3 regions of the Massilia sp. SYSU DXS3249 genome follow, and region 2 is predicted to be linked to each of the others. Evidence: predicted binding sites of a transcription regulator. Region 2 holds the regulator's gene; each other region holds the start of a gene.
What was found. The regulator sigma-54, encoded in region 2, starts transcription at its own class of promoters, with help from an activator protein. The targets are predictions, from matches to a motif close to TGGCANGNAANCTGCTTT.
Positions count from the first base shown of each region.

Region 1 (5,579 bases), on a different contig from region 2:
GTCTGGAGTCCGGTGGCGCAGACCTTGTGGAAGATCCCGGAAACCAAGGGCGACCAGGTGCGCTTCGCCGTCACCCGCACCTACAAGGCGCCGAACATGCAGCAGCTGCTGGCGCGCCGCCAGACCTCGATCGACAACCGCTCGACCGATCCTGACTTCTCGGGCAACCCGGCCCTGAAGCCGGAACTGGCGCTGGGCTTCGACGCCTCCTACGAGCATTTCTGGGCCGAAGGCGCGCTGGTGTCGATCAGCGCCTCGATGCGCCGCATCGACGACTACACCCGCCACCTGGTCACTTTCGATGGCGCGCGCTGGGTCGCGATGCCGATGAATGCGGGCCAGGCCATCACGCGCGGGCTGGAACTGGAAACCAAGTTCCCGCTGAAGGCGATCATGAAGGACGCGCCGGCGATCGAGCTGCGTGCCAGCGTCAGCGCCAACTGGTCGGAAGTGGACGGCGTGCCGGGTCCGGACAACCGCCTCGATGGCCAGGCGCCGCTGTCGGGCAACCTCGGCATCGACTACAAGAAGGGCAACCTCCAGCTCGGCTCCAGCATGGCCTGGCGCCAGGACGCCACGATCCGCGTCTCCGAACGCCAGACTTCCTTCCTGAAGGGCCGGCGCGACCTCGAAGCCTTCGCGCTCTACAAGTTCACGCCGAAACAGCAGCTGCGCGTGGCCATGTCGAACATCCTGGGCGACGACTTCGTGAACCGCCAGAGCTACCTCGAGCCGGGCCGCGGCCTGGTGGTGCGCAACTTCAGCTTCCCGGCAGGACCGTCGGTGCGTGCGACGCTGGAACTGAAGTTTTAAAAAAGTAGAAGGATAAAAAAGGCCCGGCGGGATCTGCATCCCGCCGGGCCTTTTTTGGTTTTTTTATTCCCCGATCAGGCCTTGCGCGGGCGGCGGCGCAGGGCGCCGATGCCGGCCAGGGCGATGCCGAACAGCGCGACCGAACCCGGCTCCGGCACTTCGGCCAGCTTGAACTGGCCGTTAGCGTTGATGAAGAAGTGCTTGCCGTTCACGTTCCTGTAGCGGGTGGTGCCGCTGCAGCCCACGCCCGTGAAACCTGCGAACTCGCAGGCCACTTCCTTGACCAGGTTCGGGGTCGCCGGCGAGTTTGGGTTGCTCAGGGTATTCGCATTGGTGAAGGCGAACGCGAAGGTCGGCTGGGTCGACAGGTCGACGCCATCCTTGTTGAAGAAGTATCCGGCGGCCAGCTTGCCGGCCGCAGCCGCCGCATGGACGGTAACCTGCCCGTTGTTCAGCGGGCTGCCGTTGGCGTCGACCCTGCCGCCGCCACCGACCAGGACGTTGAATTCGGCGATCAGGTTGCCCAGGTTGGCGCCATAGATGCCGTTCTTCGAGGCGTACTGGCCCTTGACCGGGTTCTGGTACATGCGGATCGTGCCCTCTTCGAAACGGAAGGCGCCGCTGAAATTGCCGCGGCCGCTGGCCTCGAGGGTCGCAGTGATGTTCCCGCCCGGGAAGGCCGACGAGAAGGTCGAGCCGTTGCTGTCGGCCTGCAACAGGTTGAACACGGCGTGCTCGGTGAAGGTGAACGAGTTCTCACCATAGGCGCTCAGCTCGATAAAGGCCTTGCCGTTGGTGTCCAGGTATTCGCCGACCAGCTGGCCTTTCTCGAAGCCGCCGCCGTTCGGGTTGAAGACCCAGTCGGTCATCAGGACCGAGGCCTGGGCGCTGCCCATGGTGGCGAGGGCCAGCGCTACGCTGCAAGCGAGTTGTTTGAGGTTTTTCATGTTGGACTGTTCCTGGCGTTGTAGGTATGCGTACGTACAAAGCACGCTCCATGCCAGCAGTAAAATTTTATGCAGAATCAATGGCTTGCTTCTGCTGAGCTGTCGGCGTTAATGCTGCTTGTAAAGATTTCCGACAGTCATTTTTCGGTCGCTTGCGCCGGGCAACTGTCGCTTAGAGCAGGCTCAAGGCATCGACATCGCTCGCCGGCAGGTCGCTGGCGCGCTGCGAGAGGGCGTCCGCTTCCAGGTTGCGGTGGCGCGGCACCCAGCGCAGGGTGACGGCCGGCATGGCGGCGAGCAAGGCGTGCACCCGCGCGCGATAGGGGCCCAGCACCGGCGCGCCCTGGGCGGCCGGGCCGTTGACGTCGTCGATGACGACCTGGCTGTCGCCGTAGACGGTCAGGGGGAAGGCGCCCTGCGCGAGCGCCGCCTCGAGCACTGCGATCAACGCCAGGTATTCGGCCTCGCTGCTGTTGCCGAAGCCGGCCGCGCGGGACAGCTCGACCAGTTCGCCGGCCGGGCCGCGCAGCAGGCCGCCGATGCCGCAGCGTCCGGGGTTGGGCCGCGCCGAACCGTCGAACCAGGCGCGCCAGGCGGTGGAGGTACCCAGCCGGCGGGCGGCGCGCACGGCTGCCGCCTGCGCGCGTGCTTCCGCCCGCTGCACTGTGCGGGCCGCCTCGGCGCGGCGCAGGGCCTCGCGTTCGGCCAGCAGCGCAGGCAAGCCGGCGGCGCCGGCACTCGCTTCCAGCACCAGGCGCAGCGCTGCTTCCTGCGTCATTCCCTGCGCCAGCCCGGCGCGCAGGGCGAGCCTGCGGCCGGCGGCCAGTTCGGTGCGGTTGGCGGCGGATTGCAGGCGCTCGAGTTCGGTCATCCCGCCAGCATAACCGGATTCTTTCGCATTGACACTGGATGTGGTTCTTGCAACACTTGTGCGGCGTCAATACGCCATGCCCGCACCGCTTGCGGCGCATCGTCATCAGAACGGGAGAATTCATGCGTTTCAACCATGTTGTCCGTCTTTCCGCACTGGCCATCTGCCTGGCCGCTGCTTTCCCATCCCATGCCGCCGCCCCGGCGCCCAGCGCGAAAGCAGCCCAGAAGCTGCCCAAGCGCTACACCATCGAGCAGTTCATGGCGACCACCTCGGTCACCGGCGCCTCCTTCAGCCGCGATGAAAAGCAGATCCTGTTTTCCAGCAATGCTTCCGGCATCTTTAACGCCTATGTGCTGCCGGTCACCGGCGGCACGCCGCGCGCGCTGACGGCGTCGACCACGGACAGCACCTATGCGGTCGGCTTCTTCTACAACGACGACCGCATCCTGTTCACGCGCGACAAAGGCGGCAACGAGCAGAACCACCTGTTCGTGCGCGAACTCGACGGCAGCGAGCGCGACCTGACGCCGGGCGACAAGCTGAAGGCCTCCTTCGCCGGCTGGCAGCCCGACGGCAATGCCTTCTACGTGGCCACCAACGAGCGCGACCCGAAATTCTTCGACCTGTACCGCTACGACGCGAAGACCTATGCGCGCACGCTGGTCTACAAGAACGAGACCGGCCGCACCGTGCAGAGCATCAGCCGCGACGGCCGCTGGCTGGCGCTCGGCAAGCCGAACACCACGGCCGACAGCGACATCTACCTGTACGAGATCGCCACCGGCCAGACGAAGCACCTGTCGCCGCACAAGGAGACCGCCAGCTACAGCGCCGAGGCCTTCGACCCGGAATCGAAGCGCCTGCTGTTCACCACCAACGACGGCGGCGAATTCATGCGCGTGCGCGCCTACGACCTGGCGACCGGCGCGGTGACCGACGTCGAACGGGCCGAATGGGACCTGGTCGGCACCACCTATTCGCGCAACGGCCGCCACCGCATCAGCTATGTCAACGAGGACGGCAGCATCCGCGTGCGCGTCGTGGAGAGCGCGGGCGGGAAGCCGGTGCCGATGCCGAAGCTGGCCGGCGAAATCCGCCAGACCACCTTCTCCCCGAGCGGCAACCTGGTCGCCTTCTATGTCAACGGCGACCGCTCGCCGAACAACCTGTATGTGCACGACCTGCGCAGCAGGAAGACGACCCAGCTCACGCGCAGCTTGAGCAAGGACATCGACCCGGACGACCTGGTCGAAGCCGAGGTGGTGCGTTTTAAATCCTTCGACGGCACCGTGATCCCGTCGATCTTCTACAAGCCGAAGGGCGCCTCGAACACGAACAAGGTGCCGGCCGTGGTGCTGGTCCACGGCGGCCCCGGCGGGCAGACGATGCGCGGCTATAGCGCCCAGGTGCAGTACCTGGTCAACCACGGCTATGCGGTGCTGGGCATTAACAACCGCGGCAGCTCGGGCTACGGCAAGACCTTCTTCACGGCGGACGACCGCAAGCACGGGCGCGAGCCGCTGTGGGACTGCGTCGAGGCGAAGACCTGGCTGGCCAGCCTGGGCTGGGTCGACCCCGAGCGCATCGGCATCATGGGCGGCAGCTACGGCGGCTACATGACGCTGGCGGCGATGGCCTTCCGGCCGGAAGCGTTCAAGGTCGGCATCGACATCTTCGGGGTCAGCAACTGGGTGCGCACGCTCGAGAGCATCCCGCCGTACTGGGAGTCGCAGCGCAAGGCCCTGTACGACGAGATCGGCGACCCGGTCAAGGACAGGGACTTCCTGGTCGCGACCTCCCCGCTGTTCCATGCCTCGCACATCCGCAAGCCGCTGATGGTGATCCAGGGCGCGAACGACCCGCGCGTGATCAAGCCGGAAAGCGACGAAGTGGTCGAAGCGGTGAAAAAGAACGGGGTCGAAGTCGAGTACATCGTGTTCGGCGACGAGGGGCACGGTTTCTCGAAGAAGAAGAACCAGGCGGAGGCCAGCGCGAAGATCCTCGCCTTCCTCGACCGGCACCTGAAGGGCGCGCCGGCGCCCGGAGCTGCCCAGGCTGCGTTGAAATAAAAAAAGCGCCTCTTTCGAGGCGCTTTTTCATTCATCCATCCATCAACGGCGGTACGGATTGTCCGGGCTGCTGTCGCGGCTGTTGCGGCGGCCGTCGCCGTCGCGGTCGTGGTCGTAGCGGTTCGGCACGCCGTCGTTGTCGCGGTCGCGGTCGCGGGCATTCGGGATGCCGTCGCGGTCGGTGTCGCCGCCATGGCGCTCGATCCGGTCCGGAATGCCGTCGCGGTCGCGGTCGCGGCCACGGTATTCCTGCGGGCGGCCGTGGCGGTCGTAATAGACCTCGCGCTGGTAGCCGTCATGGCGGGCATAGTGGCGGTCGCCGCGGTATGGAGACCAGCCGCCCTGCTGCATGTACCAGCGGCCGCCGCGTTCGCGCCAGGCCGGCGGGGCATACACATAACCAGGACGCTCGACGATGTAGCTGCCCGGGATCCAGTGGTGACGGCGGCCGGTCCACTCCCAGTAGCCTGGCGACCACACGTAGCCGCGGCGGACGGCCGGTGCGCGTTCGTACATCGGTGGCGGCGGCGCCGAGCCGATATACAGCTGGACATCGGTTTGCGCCATCGACGGCAGAGGCGCATAAGCGGCGGCGCCGAGGGCGATCAGGGCTGCGAGAGAGAGGCTGCGTTTCATGTTCGTTCTCCATAATCCAAAGCGGATGATTCATAGTATCAATCGCTTGGGCGCAATGGGGCGTTTGACGCATGTGCTTACATCTGAAACAGATTGCAGGAACTGTGTTGCAACAGCGGGGGAATGCGGGGAGGGGGGAAACGTGGCGGGACGTCGAGAGGGAACAAGGCGGGCCGCGTCAGGGCGCGGCCCGGCCTCGACGGGCAATCAAATGCGGCTCCCGCCGGTGCGACGCTCCGC
Region 1 is NZ_JBSIPX010000001.1:221,786-227,364, forward strand. Features, by position in the region: gene ACWCIA_RS01010 (TonB-dependent receptor plug domain-containing protein) at 1-813, shown strand, start outside; gene pepA (flocculation-associated PEP-CTERM protein PepA) at 888-1,760, opposite strand; gene ACWCIA_RS01020 (ribonuclease HI family protein) at 1,933-2,631, opposite strand; gene ACWCIA_RS01025 (prolyl oligopeptidase family serine peptidase) at 2,754-4,703, shown strand; gene ACWCIA_RS01030 (YXWGXW repeat-containing protein) at 4,746-5,339, opposite strand; gene ACWCIA_RS01035 (hypothetical protein) at 5,547-5,579, opposite strand, start outside.
Region 1: a site for sigma-54 is predicted at 1,799-1,816, ahead of pepA (flocculation-associated PEP-CTERM protein PepA). Genes of this name have one in related genera too.

Region 2 (5,579 bases):
CTGGTGGTCGATTCGAACGGCGTGCTGGTCGGCGCGCTGCACATCCACGACCTGACCCGCGCAAAGGTGATCTGATGATGACTCCCTTGGCCCATGTGGAACGCGCCGCGCGCGTGAAAGTCATGATCTTCGACGTCGACGGCATCCTCACCGACGGCAGCCTGACCTATGGTCCGGACGGCGAAGTCACCAAGACCTTCAACGTGCTCGACGGCCTGGGCATCCAGCTGCTGCAAAAGACGGGCGTGGCCACCGCCATCATCAGCGCGCGCAAATCGCCGATCGTCAATGCCCGTGCAAAGGACCTGGGCATCACCCACGTCTGGCAGGGTTTTCACGACAAGCGCATCGCGTTCGCCGAACTGCTGGCGCAGACCGGGCTCGCCGCCGAGCAGTGCGGCTACATCGGCGACGACGTGATCGACCTGCCGCTCTTGAGCAAGGTCGGCTTTGCCGTCACCGTACCGACCGGCCACCCCGAGGTGCAGCACCGCGCCCATTACGTCACTAAAGCAGGTGGCGGGCGCGGCGCCGTGCGCGAGGTCTGCGACCTCGTGATGCGCGCCCAGGGGACCTACGAGCAGGCGCTGGCGCCATATTTTGCGTGAGTAGACAAGAACCATGGCGACCTACGTGAACAAACGCACCGCGCACCGCTGGCGCACGCTGGGGCTGATGCTCACCGCCGTGTTTTTCGCCTTTGGCAGTTTCTGGCTGCTGCAGGCGATCCAGTCGGAAGACCCGGTCGCCGGCGGCAATGCCGCCAACGAACCCGACTACATCGTCGAGAACTTCAGTTTCGTGCGCATGACCGAGACCGGCTCGCCGCGCTACGTCATGTCCGGCGAGCGCCTGGTGCACCATCCAGGCCCGGACATGTCGGAAGTGACCCGGCCCGTGGTCGAGAGCATGGCGCCGGGCCGCCCGCGCATGACGATGAACGCCGAACGCGGCCAGGTCTTCCATGGCGAGAACCGCGTCGAACTGATGGGCAAGGTCGACATCCTGCGCCCGGCCACGCCGACCAGCGAGAAGCTGCACGCCCAGACCGATGCGCTGACCGTGCTGGCCGACGACGAGATCGTCAAGACGAACCGCCCGGTACGCATGACGCTCGGCGCTTCCTCGGTCGACGCTGTCGGTTTGCATGCGGTGAACCCGACCCAGAAGATGCACCTCGGCGGGCGCGGGAAGATCGTCTATCCGCCGCGCCAAAACACGCCCACCCAATAACAGGAACGAGAACACATGAAAAAATTGCTTGCCGCCGCCTTCCTTTCGCTGCTGTCGCTGTCGGCCACGGCCGAGAAGGCGGACTCGCTCAAGCAGGCCGTCGTCGAATTCGACTCGCTCGACGTGGACGAAGTCACGCAGACGCGCATCCTGACCGGCAACGTCGTCGTCACCCGCGGCACGCTGCTGCTCAAGTCCGACCGCGCCCTGGTCAAGGAAACGCCCGAAGGCTACATGAGCGTGACGCTGACCTCGAATCCGGGCCGCGTGGCGACCTTCCGCCAGAAGCGCGACGGCGGGCCCGACCTGTGGGTCGAGGGCCAGGCCGAGCGCATCGAATACGAGGAGCGCGAGGAACTGGTGAAGCTGTTCTCGAAGGCGGTCGTGAAGGAGCTCGAAAACGGGCGCATGACGAACGAACTGGTCGGCCCCTACATCTCCTACGACAACCGCCGCGAAGTGGCGACCGTGCGCAACGACCCGAGCGGCCAGACCAAGGCCGGCGGCGGCCGCGGCACCCTGATCATCGCACCGCGCCGCACCGGCGCGGCAGCCCCCGCAGCGGCAGCGCCGACTGCACGCGCAGGCACCACGCCCGCGGCACCGGCACCGGCACCAGCAGGAAAGAAATAATGAAGGATGACCACGACAACCGCAGTACCCTGGTCGTGCGGGGCCTGCAAAAGAGCTACGGCAAGCGCCTGGTGGTGCGCGACGTCTCGCTCGAGGTGGGCTGCGGCGAAGTCGTCGGCCTGCTCGGGCCGAACGGCGCCGGCAAGACGACCTCGTTCTACATGATCGTCGGCCTGGTGCCCTCGGACGCCGGCACCATCGAAATCAACGGCACCGACATTTCCAGCCTGCCGATCCACCGCCGCGCGGTGCTCGGCCTGTCCTACCTGCCGCAGGAAGCGTCGGTGTTCCGCAAGCTGACGGTGGAGGACAACATCCGCGCCGTGCTCGAGCTGCAGCGCGACGACAACGGCAAGTCGCTGACCAAGGCCGCCATCAACGAGCGCCTCGATTCCCTGCTGGCCGAACTGCAGATCGAGAAGCTGCGCGAGAACCCGGCGCTGTCGCTGTCGGGCGGCGAGCGCCGCCGCGTGGAGATCGCGCGCGCGCTGGCGACCAATCCGCGCTTCGTGCTGCTCGACGAACCGTTTGCAGGTGTCGACCCGATCGCCGTGATCGAGATCCAGCGCATCGTGCGCTTCCTGAAGGAGCGCGGCATCGGCGTCCTGATCACCGACCACAACGTGCGCGAGACGCTCGGCATCTGCGACCGCGCCTACATCATCAACCAGGGCGCCGTGCTGGCTTCCGGGCGCCCTGACGACATCATCGCCGACGAGTCGGTACGACGCGTCTACCTCGGCGAACACTTCCGCATGTGACCACGGAACGAACAGCCGCACCATGAAACAATCCCTGCAACTCCGGACTTCGCAGCACCTGGCGCTCACGCCGCAGCTTCAGCAGTCGATCCGCCTGCTGCAGTTGTCCACGCTCGAACTGCACCAGGAGATCGAGCAGATCCTCTCCGATAATCCGCTGCTCGAGCGGATCGACGACCCGCTCGACAATTCCGTGCGCCTGCTGGCCGACGGCGCCATCAACGATGCGCCGGCCCAGCAGCCCGACGCGCCGGCGCCGGGGCAGGAAGAAAGCGCCGCGCCCGCGGACAATGGCGACGGGCTCGACGGCGGCGGCGACGTCGAGCGCGGCGAGGCCGACGACTGGGGCGACGCCCCGCGCGCCTCGGGCAGCGAGGGCGACGACGACGGCCGGCCGCAGCTGGGCGCGATCGGCGTCACGCTGCGCGAGCACCTGTCGGAACAGATCCGGGTCACCGCCGTCAGCGCGCGCGACCGCGCCCTGGCCGAACTGGTGATCGACGCCATCGACGACAACGGCTACCTGGAAGAGCAGCTCGACGAGATCCATGCCCGCCTGCCGGAGGAGCTGGAAGTGGAGATGGACGAGCTGCGCTGCGCGCTGGCGCTGGTGCAGAGCCTCGATCCGGTCGGCGTCGGCGCGCGCAGCGCCAGCGAGTGCCTGGCCTTGCAGATCCGGCAGATGCCCGGCGTCCCGCTGGTGACGCGGCGCATGGCTTTGAAGATCGTCGAGGGTTACCTGAGCTGGTTCGCCCAGCGCGAATTCAACAAGCTGAAAAAGGCGCTCGACTGCGACGACGAAGACCTGCGCGAAGCGCAGGCCGTGATCCGCCAGTGCAATCCGCACCCGGGCGCGGCCTTTGCGTCGAGCACCTCGGACTACGTGGTTCCGGACGTTATCGTCCGCAAGACGGCCTCCGGCTGGAGCGTGATGCTGAACCACGAAGTCATGCCGCGCCTGCGCGTCAACAATGTCTACGCGGCCCTGCTCAAGCAGGGCAAGGGCGAGGGCCAGATGAGCGCGCAGCTGCAGGAAGCGAAGTGGCTCATCAAGAACATGCGCCAGCGCTTCGACACGATCCTGCGTGTTTCCCAGGCAATCGTCGAGCGTCAGCGCAACTTTTTCAGCCATGGCGCGGTTGCCATGCGTCCCCTTGTGCTTCGCGAGATAGCTGATACACTAGGCCTACACGAGAGCACAATTTCTCGCGTAACAACTCAAAAATTCATGCTGACCCCGCACGGCATGTTTGAGCTGAAGTATTTCTTCGGAAGCCACGTCGCCACCGAAGCGGGGGGCGAAGCCTCGTCGACGGCGATTCGGGCGCTCATTGCGCAACTGACAGGAGCAGAGGACCCCAGGAACCCATTATCCGACAGCAAGATCGCGGAAATGCTCGGTGAACAAGGAATGGTCATCGCGCGCCGCACGGTTGCAAAATACCGCGAGGCACTCAAGATTCCTCCAGTCAGTCTCCGCAAATCCTTGTAACAGCGGCAGCCACGCGCTACCTGCGCGACCGGCCGCCGCTCCTCTTTCAAAGGAGTGTGTATGAATCTCACTATCAGCGGTCACCACCTCGATGTCACCCCCGCCATCCGTGAATACGTACAGAACAAGCTGGAACGCATCACCCGCCATTTCGATCAAGTGATCGATTCCCATGTGATCCTTGCGATCGACAATCTCACCGAAAAAGACAAAAGGCAGAAAGCCGAGATCAACTTGCGCATGTCCGGCAAGACTGTACACGTGGAAAGTGTGGCGCAAGACCTGTATGCCGCGATCGACCTGTTGATGGACAGGCTGGATCGCCAGGTGATGAAATACAAATCGATGCTGCAAAATCATAGTCACGAGGCGCTCAAGCGCCGTCCTGAAGGCGGAGAGGCTGTTGCTGTCTGATCGGCATTAAGCACCGTCTGAACGAGGGCGCCTGGAGGGCGCCCTTTTCATTTTGGCGGCACGCCGCGCACGGGCTTGGGTAGAATGCATGTCTTTCCCATAACCCTATTCACCATGACCGACCATGTCCTGACCCGCGTTGCCAACGGCACCGGCGTGATCACCCTCGACCGCCCCAAAGCCCTCAATTCGCTCTCGCTCGCCATGGTGCGGCGCCTGACCGAGACCCTGCTGGCCTGGCGCGACGACCCGGCGGTCGCTGCCGTCGTGCTCACCAGCAGCAGCGAAAAAGCCCTGTGCGCGGGCGGCGACATCCGTTTCTTCCACGACGCCGGCACGGCGACCCCGACCGGCGGCAGCGCGCTGCTGGAAGATTTCTTCACGGAAGAGTATGCGCTCAACCACCTGATCCATTTCTATCCGAAACCCTACATCTCGATCATGGATGGGGTCGTCATGGGCGGCGGCATGGGCATCGCCCAGGGCGGGCCGGATACGGGCCTGCGCATCGTCACCGACCGCATCAAGATGGCGATGCCGGAAGTGAACATCGGCCTGTTCCCGGACGTCGGCGGCAGCCATTTCCTGTCGCACGCGCCTGGCCAGCTGGGCAATTACCTGGGGCTGACGGGATTGACCATCGGCGCGGCCGACGCCCTGTATGTCGGGCTGGCGGACGTGTTCGTCCCTGGCGAGAAGCTGGGCGAGCTGAACGCGCTGGTCGAGGCGACGCCGGGTGCACAGCTGGCCGAAGCGATCCGCGCCTTTGCCGCGCCGCTCAAGGCCGGTGTAGGGCAGAGCCCCTTGGAAACGGCGCGTGCCGCGGTCGACACGCATTTCGGCGCCGGTTCGGTGCCGGCGATCATGGCCTCCCTGGCAACCGACGACAGCCCGTTCGCGCAGAAGGCCCTGGCCGCCATGCGCCAGCGTTCGCCGCTGCTGATGTGCGTGACGCACGAGATGCTGGTGCGCGGCGCCTCGCTCGGCGTGGCCGACTGCCTGCGGATGGAACGCTCGCTGGTGCGCCGCAATTTCGAGCACGGCGA
Region 2 is NZ_JBSIPX010000011.1:147,381-152,959, reverse strand. Features, by position in the region: gene ACWCIA_RS14575 (KpsF/GutQ family sugar-phosphate isomerase) at 1-75, shown strand, start outside; gene ACWCIA_RS14570 (KdsC family phosphatase) at 75-608, shown strand; gene lptC (LPS export ABC transporter periplasmic protein LptC) at 634-1,233, shown strand; gene lptA (lipopolysaccharide transport periplasmic protein LptA) at 1,249-1,866, shown strand; gene lptB (LPS export ABC transporter ATP-binding protein) at 1,866-2,627, shown strand; gene ACWCIA_RS14550 (RNA polymerase factor sigma-54) at 2,650-4,119, shown strand; gene hpf (ribosome hibernation-promoting factor, HPF/YfiA family) at 4,180-4,533, shown strand; gene ACWCIA_RS14540 (enoyl-CoA hydratase/isomerase family protein) at 4,648-5,579, shown strand, end outside.

Region 3 (5,579 bases), on a different contig from region 2:
CCAGCTGGGTCGGCACCACCGGGTTGACGAGGGCCGGGTTGCCGCCCTCCTGCGCGATGGCGTCGCGCAGGCCGGCGAGATCCACCAGCGCCGTCTGGCCGAGGATGTCGTGGCAGACCACGCGCGCCGGGAACCAGGGGAAGTCGAGGTCGCGCTTGCGCTCGATTAATTGCTTGAGCGAAGGCACCAGGGCCATCGGCTCGCAGCGGCGCACCAGGTTTTCGGCCAGCACGCGCGAGGTGTAGGGAAGCCCGTCCCAGGCGCCCGGCTGGATGCTGTCGACGGCTTCGCGCGCGTCGAAGTAATGCAGATTGGTCCCGTGCAGGGGTTTGCGGTATGCGTTGTTCATTTCAAACTCAGTAACTTATTTGCGCTCTTCGATCGGGACGAACTGCAGGTCCTCGGGACCGACGTAGTTCGCGCTCGGGCGGATGATCTTGTTGTCGATGCGCTGTTCGATGATGTGCGCGGCCCAGCCCGAGGTGCGCGAGATGACGAACAGCGGCGTGAACATGGCGGTCGGCACGCCCATCATGTGGTAGGACACGGCCGAGAACCAGTCCAGGTTCGGGAACATCTTTTTCACTTCCCACATGACCGATTCCAGGCGCTCGGCGATGTCGAACATCTTCATCGAACCGGCTTCCTGCGACAGCGAGCGCGCTACTTCCTTGATGACGACGTTGCGCGGGTCGCTGATCGTGTACACCGGGTGGCCGAAGCCGATCACGACTTCCTTGTTCGCCACGCGGTTGCGGATGTCGGCTTCGGCTTCGTCGGCGTTCTCGTAACGCTTCTGGATGTCGAGCGCCACTTCGTTCGCGCCGCCGTGCTTCGGGCCGCGCAGCGCGCCGATGGCGCCGGTGATGGCCGAGTGCATGTCCGAGCCGGTGCCGGCGATCACGCGCGCGGTGAAGGTCGAGGCATTGAATTCGTGCTCGGCATAGAGGATCAGCGAGGTGTGCATCGCGCGCACCCACTCTTCCTTCGGCGCGTGGCCGTGCAGCAGGTGCAGGAAGTGGCCGCCGATCGAGTCGTCGTCGGTCTCGGTTTCGATGCGCTTGCCGTTATGGCTGTAGTGGTACCAGTACAGCAGCATCGAGCCGAAGGAGGCCATCAGGCGGTCCGCGATGTCGCGCGCGCCGGCGATGTTGTGGTCGTCCTTTTCCGGCAGCGCGCAGCCCAGGGCCGAGACACCGGTACGCATCACGTCCATCGGGTGGCTGCCGGCCGGCAGCGCTTCCAGGGCGAGCCTGACGGCCTGCGGCAGGCCGCGCAGGCTGCGCAGCTTGGCCTTGTAGCCCTTCAGTTCCGCGATGGTCGGCAGCTTGCCGTGCACCAGCAGGTAGGCGATCTCTTCGAATTCGCAGGAGTTGGCCACGTCCAGGATGTCGTAGCCGCGGTAGTGCAGGTCGTTACCCGACTTGCCGACCGAGCACAGGGCGGTGTTACCGGCGGCGACACCCGACAGGGCGACGGATTTCTTTGGCTTGAAAGCTGGGGCTTGTTCGGTCATGTTGGTCTCCAAATCAGGTGTCAATTATTTTTTCTGTGCTGCGAAGAGTGCATCGAGCTTTTGCTCGAAGTCGTGGTAGTTGATGCGGTCGTACAGTTCGGCGCGGGTCTGCATGGTGTCGACCACGGCCTGCTGGCTGCCGTCGCGGCGAATCGCCGTGTAGACGTTTTCGGCCGCCTTGTTCATGGCGCGGAAGGCCGACAGCGGATACAGCACGAGGCCGACGTCGGCCGTCTTCAGCTCTTCCACGGTGAACAGCGGGGTCGAGCCGAATTCGGTGATGTTGGCCAGGATCGGCACGCCGACGGCTTTCGCGAACTTCGAGTACATGCCGAGTTCGGTCATCGCTTCCGGGAACACCATGTCGGCGCCGGCTTCGACGCAGGCCACGGCGCGCTCGATGGCGGCATCGAATCCTTCCACGGCCAGCGCATCGGTGCGCGCCATGATGACGAAGTTCTCGTCGGTGCGGGCGTCGACGGCGGCCTTGATGCGGTCGACCATTTCCTGCTTCGAGACGATTTCCTTGCCCGGACGGTGGCCGCAGCGCTTGGCGCCGACCTGGTCTTCGATGTGGATGGCGGCCGCGCCGAACTTGATCATCGACTTCACGGTGCGCGCGACGTTGAAGGCCGAGGAACCGAAGCCGGTGTCGACGTCGACCAGCAGCGGCAGGTCGCAGACGTCGGTGATGCGGCGCACGTCGGTCAGCACGTCGTCGAGGTTGGAGATGCCGAGGTCAGGCAGGCCGAGCGAGCCGGCAGCGACGCCGCCGCCCGACAGGTAGATGGCCTTGAAGCCGGCGCGCTTGGCCAGCAGCGCATGGTTGGCGTTGATCGCGCCCACGACTTGCAGTGGGGATTCTTCTTGCACGGCCTTGCGGAACGCGGCGCCTGCGGAATAGTGACTCATGACCTGGCCTTTCTGGTGTGACGTTGGAATGGCAGGGATTATGCAAGGGCCGTGCCAGCTCGGGGGCGGCGCTGCTTCTCCTTTGATATCAGGCACTTGGCTTGGCAGTGCACCCAGCAACGGCCCCTACCCGTGTTGCGCCAGCAACACAGTGTTTCACCTTGAAACACCCATTGAAACACAGAGTGGAGCGCCGGGCGAAAAAAACCCCGCAACGCGTGCGGGGTTTCGTCCCCTAGGCAGACGTCAGTGCCCGGACGCCCCTGCCGCGCCGATCCCGGTTTCCGAGCGCGTTTCCTGCGCTTCATAGCCGGCCCGGTCGAGGCGCGCGCGCGGGCTCTTGTCGACCAGCGAGATCAGCCAGATGCTGGCGAAGCCGGCGAACATCGAGAACAGCGCGGGCGAGGTGTAGGGGAAAGGCGCCTCGCCATAGCCGAGCACATCGGTCCAGACCGATTTCGACAGCAGCGTCAGCACCACCGCCGTGATGAGGCCGATGAAGCCGCCGATGGTCGCGCCGCGCGTCGTGCAATCCTTCCACAGCACCGACATGAACAGCACCGGGAAATTGGCCGAGGCGGCGATGGCGAAGGCCAGCGACACCATGAAGGCCACGTTCTGCTTCTCGAACGCGATGCCCAGCAACACCGCGACGATGCCGAGCGCGATCGTGGTCAGGCGCGACACCTTCAGCTCCTTGGCGCTGCCCGCCCTGCCCTGCTTGATGACGGTGGCGTAGATGTCGTGCGAGACGGCGGACGCGCCCGACAGCGTCAGGCCGGCCACCACCGCGAGGATGGTGGCGAAGGCGACCGCCGAAATGAAGCCGAGGAAGACGTCGCCGCCGACCGCCTGCGCCAGGTGCACCGCCGCCATGTTGTTGCCGCCGACGAGCTTGCCGGCCGCATCCTTGAACGCGGGATTGGTGCCGACCAGGACGATGGCGCCGAAACCGATGATGAAGGTGAGGATGTAGAAGTAGCCGATCCAGGTGGTCGCCCAGAACACCGACTTGCGCGCCTCCTTGGCGCTCGGCACGGTGAAGAAGCGCATCAGGATATGCGGCAGCCCGGCGGTGCCGAACATGAGCGCCATGCCGAAGGAGATGGCCGAGATCGGGTCCTTGATGAAGGAGCCCGGCCCCATGATGGCGTCGCCCTTGGCATGCACCTCGACCGATTTGGCGAACAGCGCCTCGGGGCTGAAGTTGAACTGCGCCAGCACCGCGAAGGCCATATAGGAGGCGCCCGACAGCAGCAGCACGGCCTTGATGATCTGGACCCAGGTGGTGGCGGTCATGCCGCCGAAGAGCACGTAGACCATCATCAGGATGCCGACGATGACGACCGCGATCCAGTACTCGAGCCCGAACAGCAGCTTGATCAGCTGCCCTGCCCCGACCATCTGCGCGATCAGGTAGAAGGCCACCACGACCAGGGTGCCGGAGGCGGCGAACAGGCGGATCGGCGTCTGCGCGAAGCGGTAGGCGGCGACGTCGGCGAAGGTGAAGCGCCCCAGGTTGCGCAGGCGCTCGGCCATCAGGAAGGTGATGACCGGCCAGCCGACCAGGAAGCCGATGGCGTAGATCAGGCCGTCGTAGCCGTCGAGGAAGACCGCGGCCGAGATGCCGAGGAAGGAGGCGGCCGACATGTAGTCGCCGGCGATCGCCAGGCCGTTCTGGAAGCCGGTGATGCCGCCGCCGGCGGTGTAGAAGTCCGAGGCCGAGCGGGTGCGGCCGGCGGCCCACTTGGTGATGAACAGGGTGAAGACGACGAAGGCGGCGAACATGGAGATCGCCGTCCAGTTGGTCGGCTGCTTCTGCGCTTCGCCGATGACGGGGGCAGCCAAGGAGCCGCCGGCAACAAAGCTCGACAGGACGGCGGCGCAGAGATGCTGGATGCGGATCATGGCGGCGCTCCTCATGCCTTGGCCCGCTCGCGGATCGCGGCGGTCAGTTCGTCGAATTCGCTGTTGGCGCGGCGCACGTAGATGCCCGTGATGACGATCGTGAAGACGATCACCGCCAGCCCGATCGGCATGCCCCAGCTCATCACGCCGTCTCCCAGGCGCGCGCCCATCATTTCCTTGTTGAAGGCGACGAGCAGGATGAAGCCGTAGTAGACGGCCATCATGAGCCAGGTGAGGGTCCAGCCGTAGCGCGAGCGGGTCCTGACGAGCTTCTGGTAATTCGGATCCGCCTTGATTGTTTGAACAAGATCCTCGTCCATTTTTTTCTCCTAGTATGCGGTTCGTAGGCAATCACGGGTTACTGGCGAATTGAACCTCTAGGTTGCCACTGACTGCCGACTTGCGGCGCACGCCGCGCGTGGTGTTTCACCTGAAACATGGTACCGAAATACGTTACACTTGAAACATGAAACATGCCTCCCGCTCAACGCCGGAAGCGGGCGACAAGCCGGTGATCTGGACCGTGTCCGTGTCCCGCCTGTCCGACCTATTCCGCGACATCACGCTCGAATACGACCACCTCGCCAGCATCGAACCGATCAACCTCGGCTTCGACGAAGCTGCGCGCCACATCCGCGAGCGCATGGCGACCGAGCGCTGCGACGTGGTGATCGCGGCGGGCTCGAATGGCGCCTACCTGCGCGGGCGGATTTCGGCGCCGGTGATTGTCGCCAAGGCCAGCGGCTACGACGTGCTGCAGGCGCTGGCGCGCGCGCGCAAGGCCTCGTCCCGTATCGGCGTGATCAGCTACCAGCAGCCGCTGCCCGAACTGGCGGAGTTCGCCGCTACCTTCGGCCTCGACATCGCCCAGCGCAGCTACGTCACGCGCGAGGATGCGCGCGCGGCGATCAAGGAAATGAAGGCGGCCGGCATCGAGGTCATCGTCGGCGCCGGCCTGATCACCGACCTGGCCGAGGAAGCGGGCGTCGGCAGCGTGTTCCTGTATTCGGCGGCGTCGATCCGGCAGGCCTTCGACGATGCGCTGGAAGTGGCGCGCCTGACCCACCTGGAAGCGAACCGCATCCGGCGCGGCCCGGCGACCGAAGCGCGGCGCGCGCGGCGCGGCCTGAACGACCTGCGCGGCGAGTCCGACGCCATGGAACGCCTGCGCCAGACCGTGGTGCTGTATGCGCGCTCGCCGGCGACGGTGCTGATCCAGGGCGAAACCGGCAGCGGCAAGGAA
Region 3 is NZ_JBSIPX010000006.1:144,136-149,714, reverse strand. Features, by position in the region: gene acnD (Fe/S-dependent 2-methylisocitrate dehydratase AcnD) at 1-349, opposite strand, end outside; gene prpC (bifunctional 2-methylcitrate synthase/citrate synthase) at 365-1,516, opposite strand; gene prpB (methylisocitrate lyase) at 1,541-2,428, opposite strand; gene ACWCIA_RS09555 (cation acetate symporter) at 2,675-4,336, opposite strand; gene ACWCIA_RS09550 (DUF485 domain-containing protein) at 4,348-4,656, opposite strand; gene prpR (propionate catabolism operon regulatory protein PrpR) at 4,803-5,579, shown strand, end outside.
Region 3: a site for sigma-54 is predicted at 2,468-2,485, ahead of prpB (methylisocitrate lyase). Genes of this name have one in related genera too.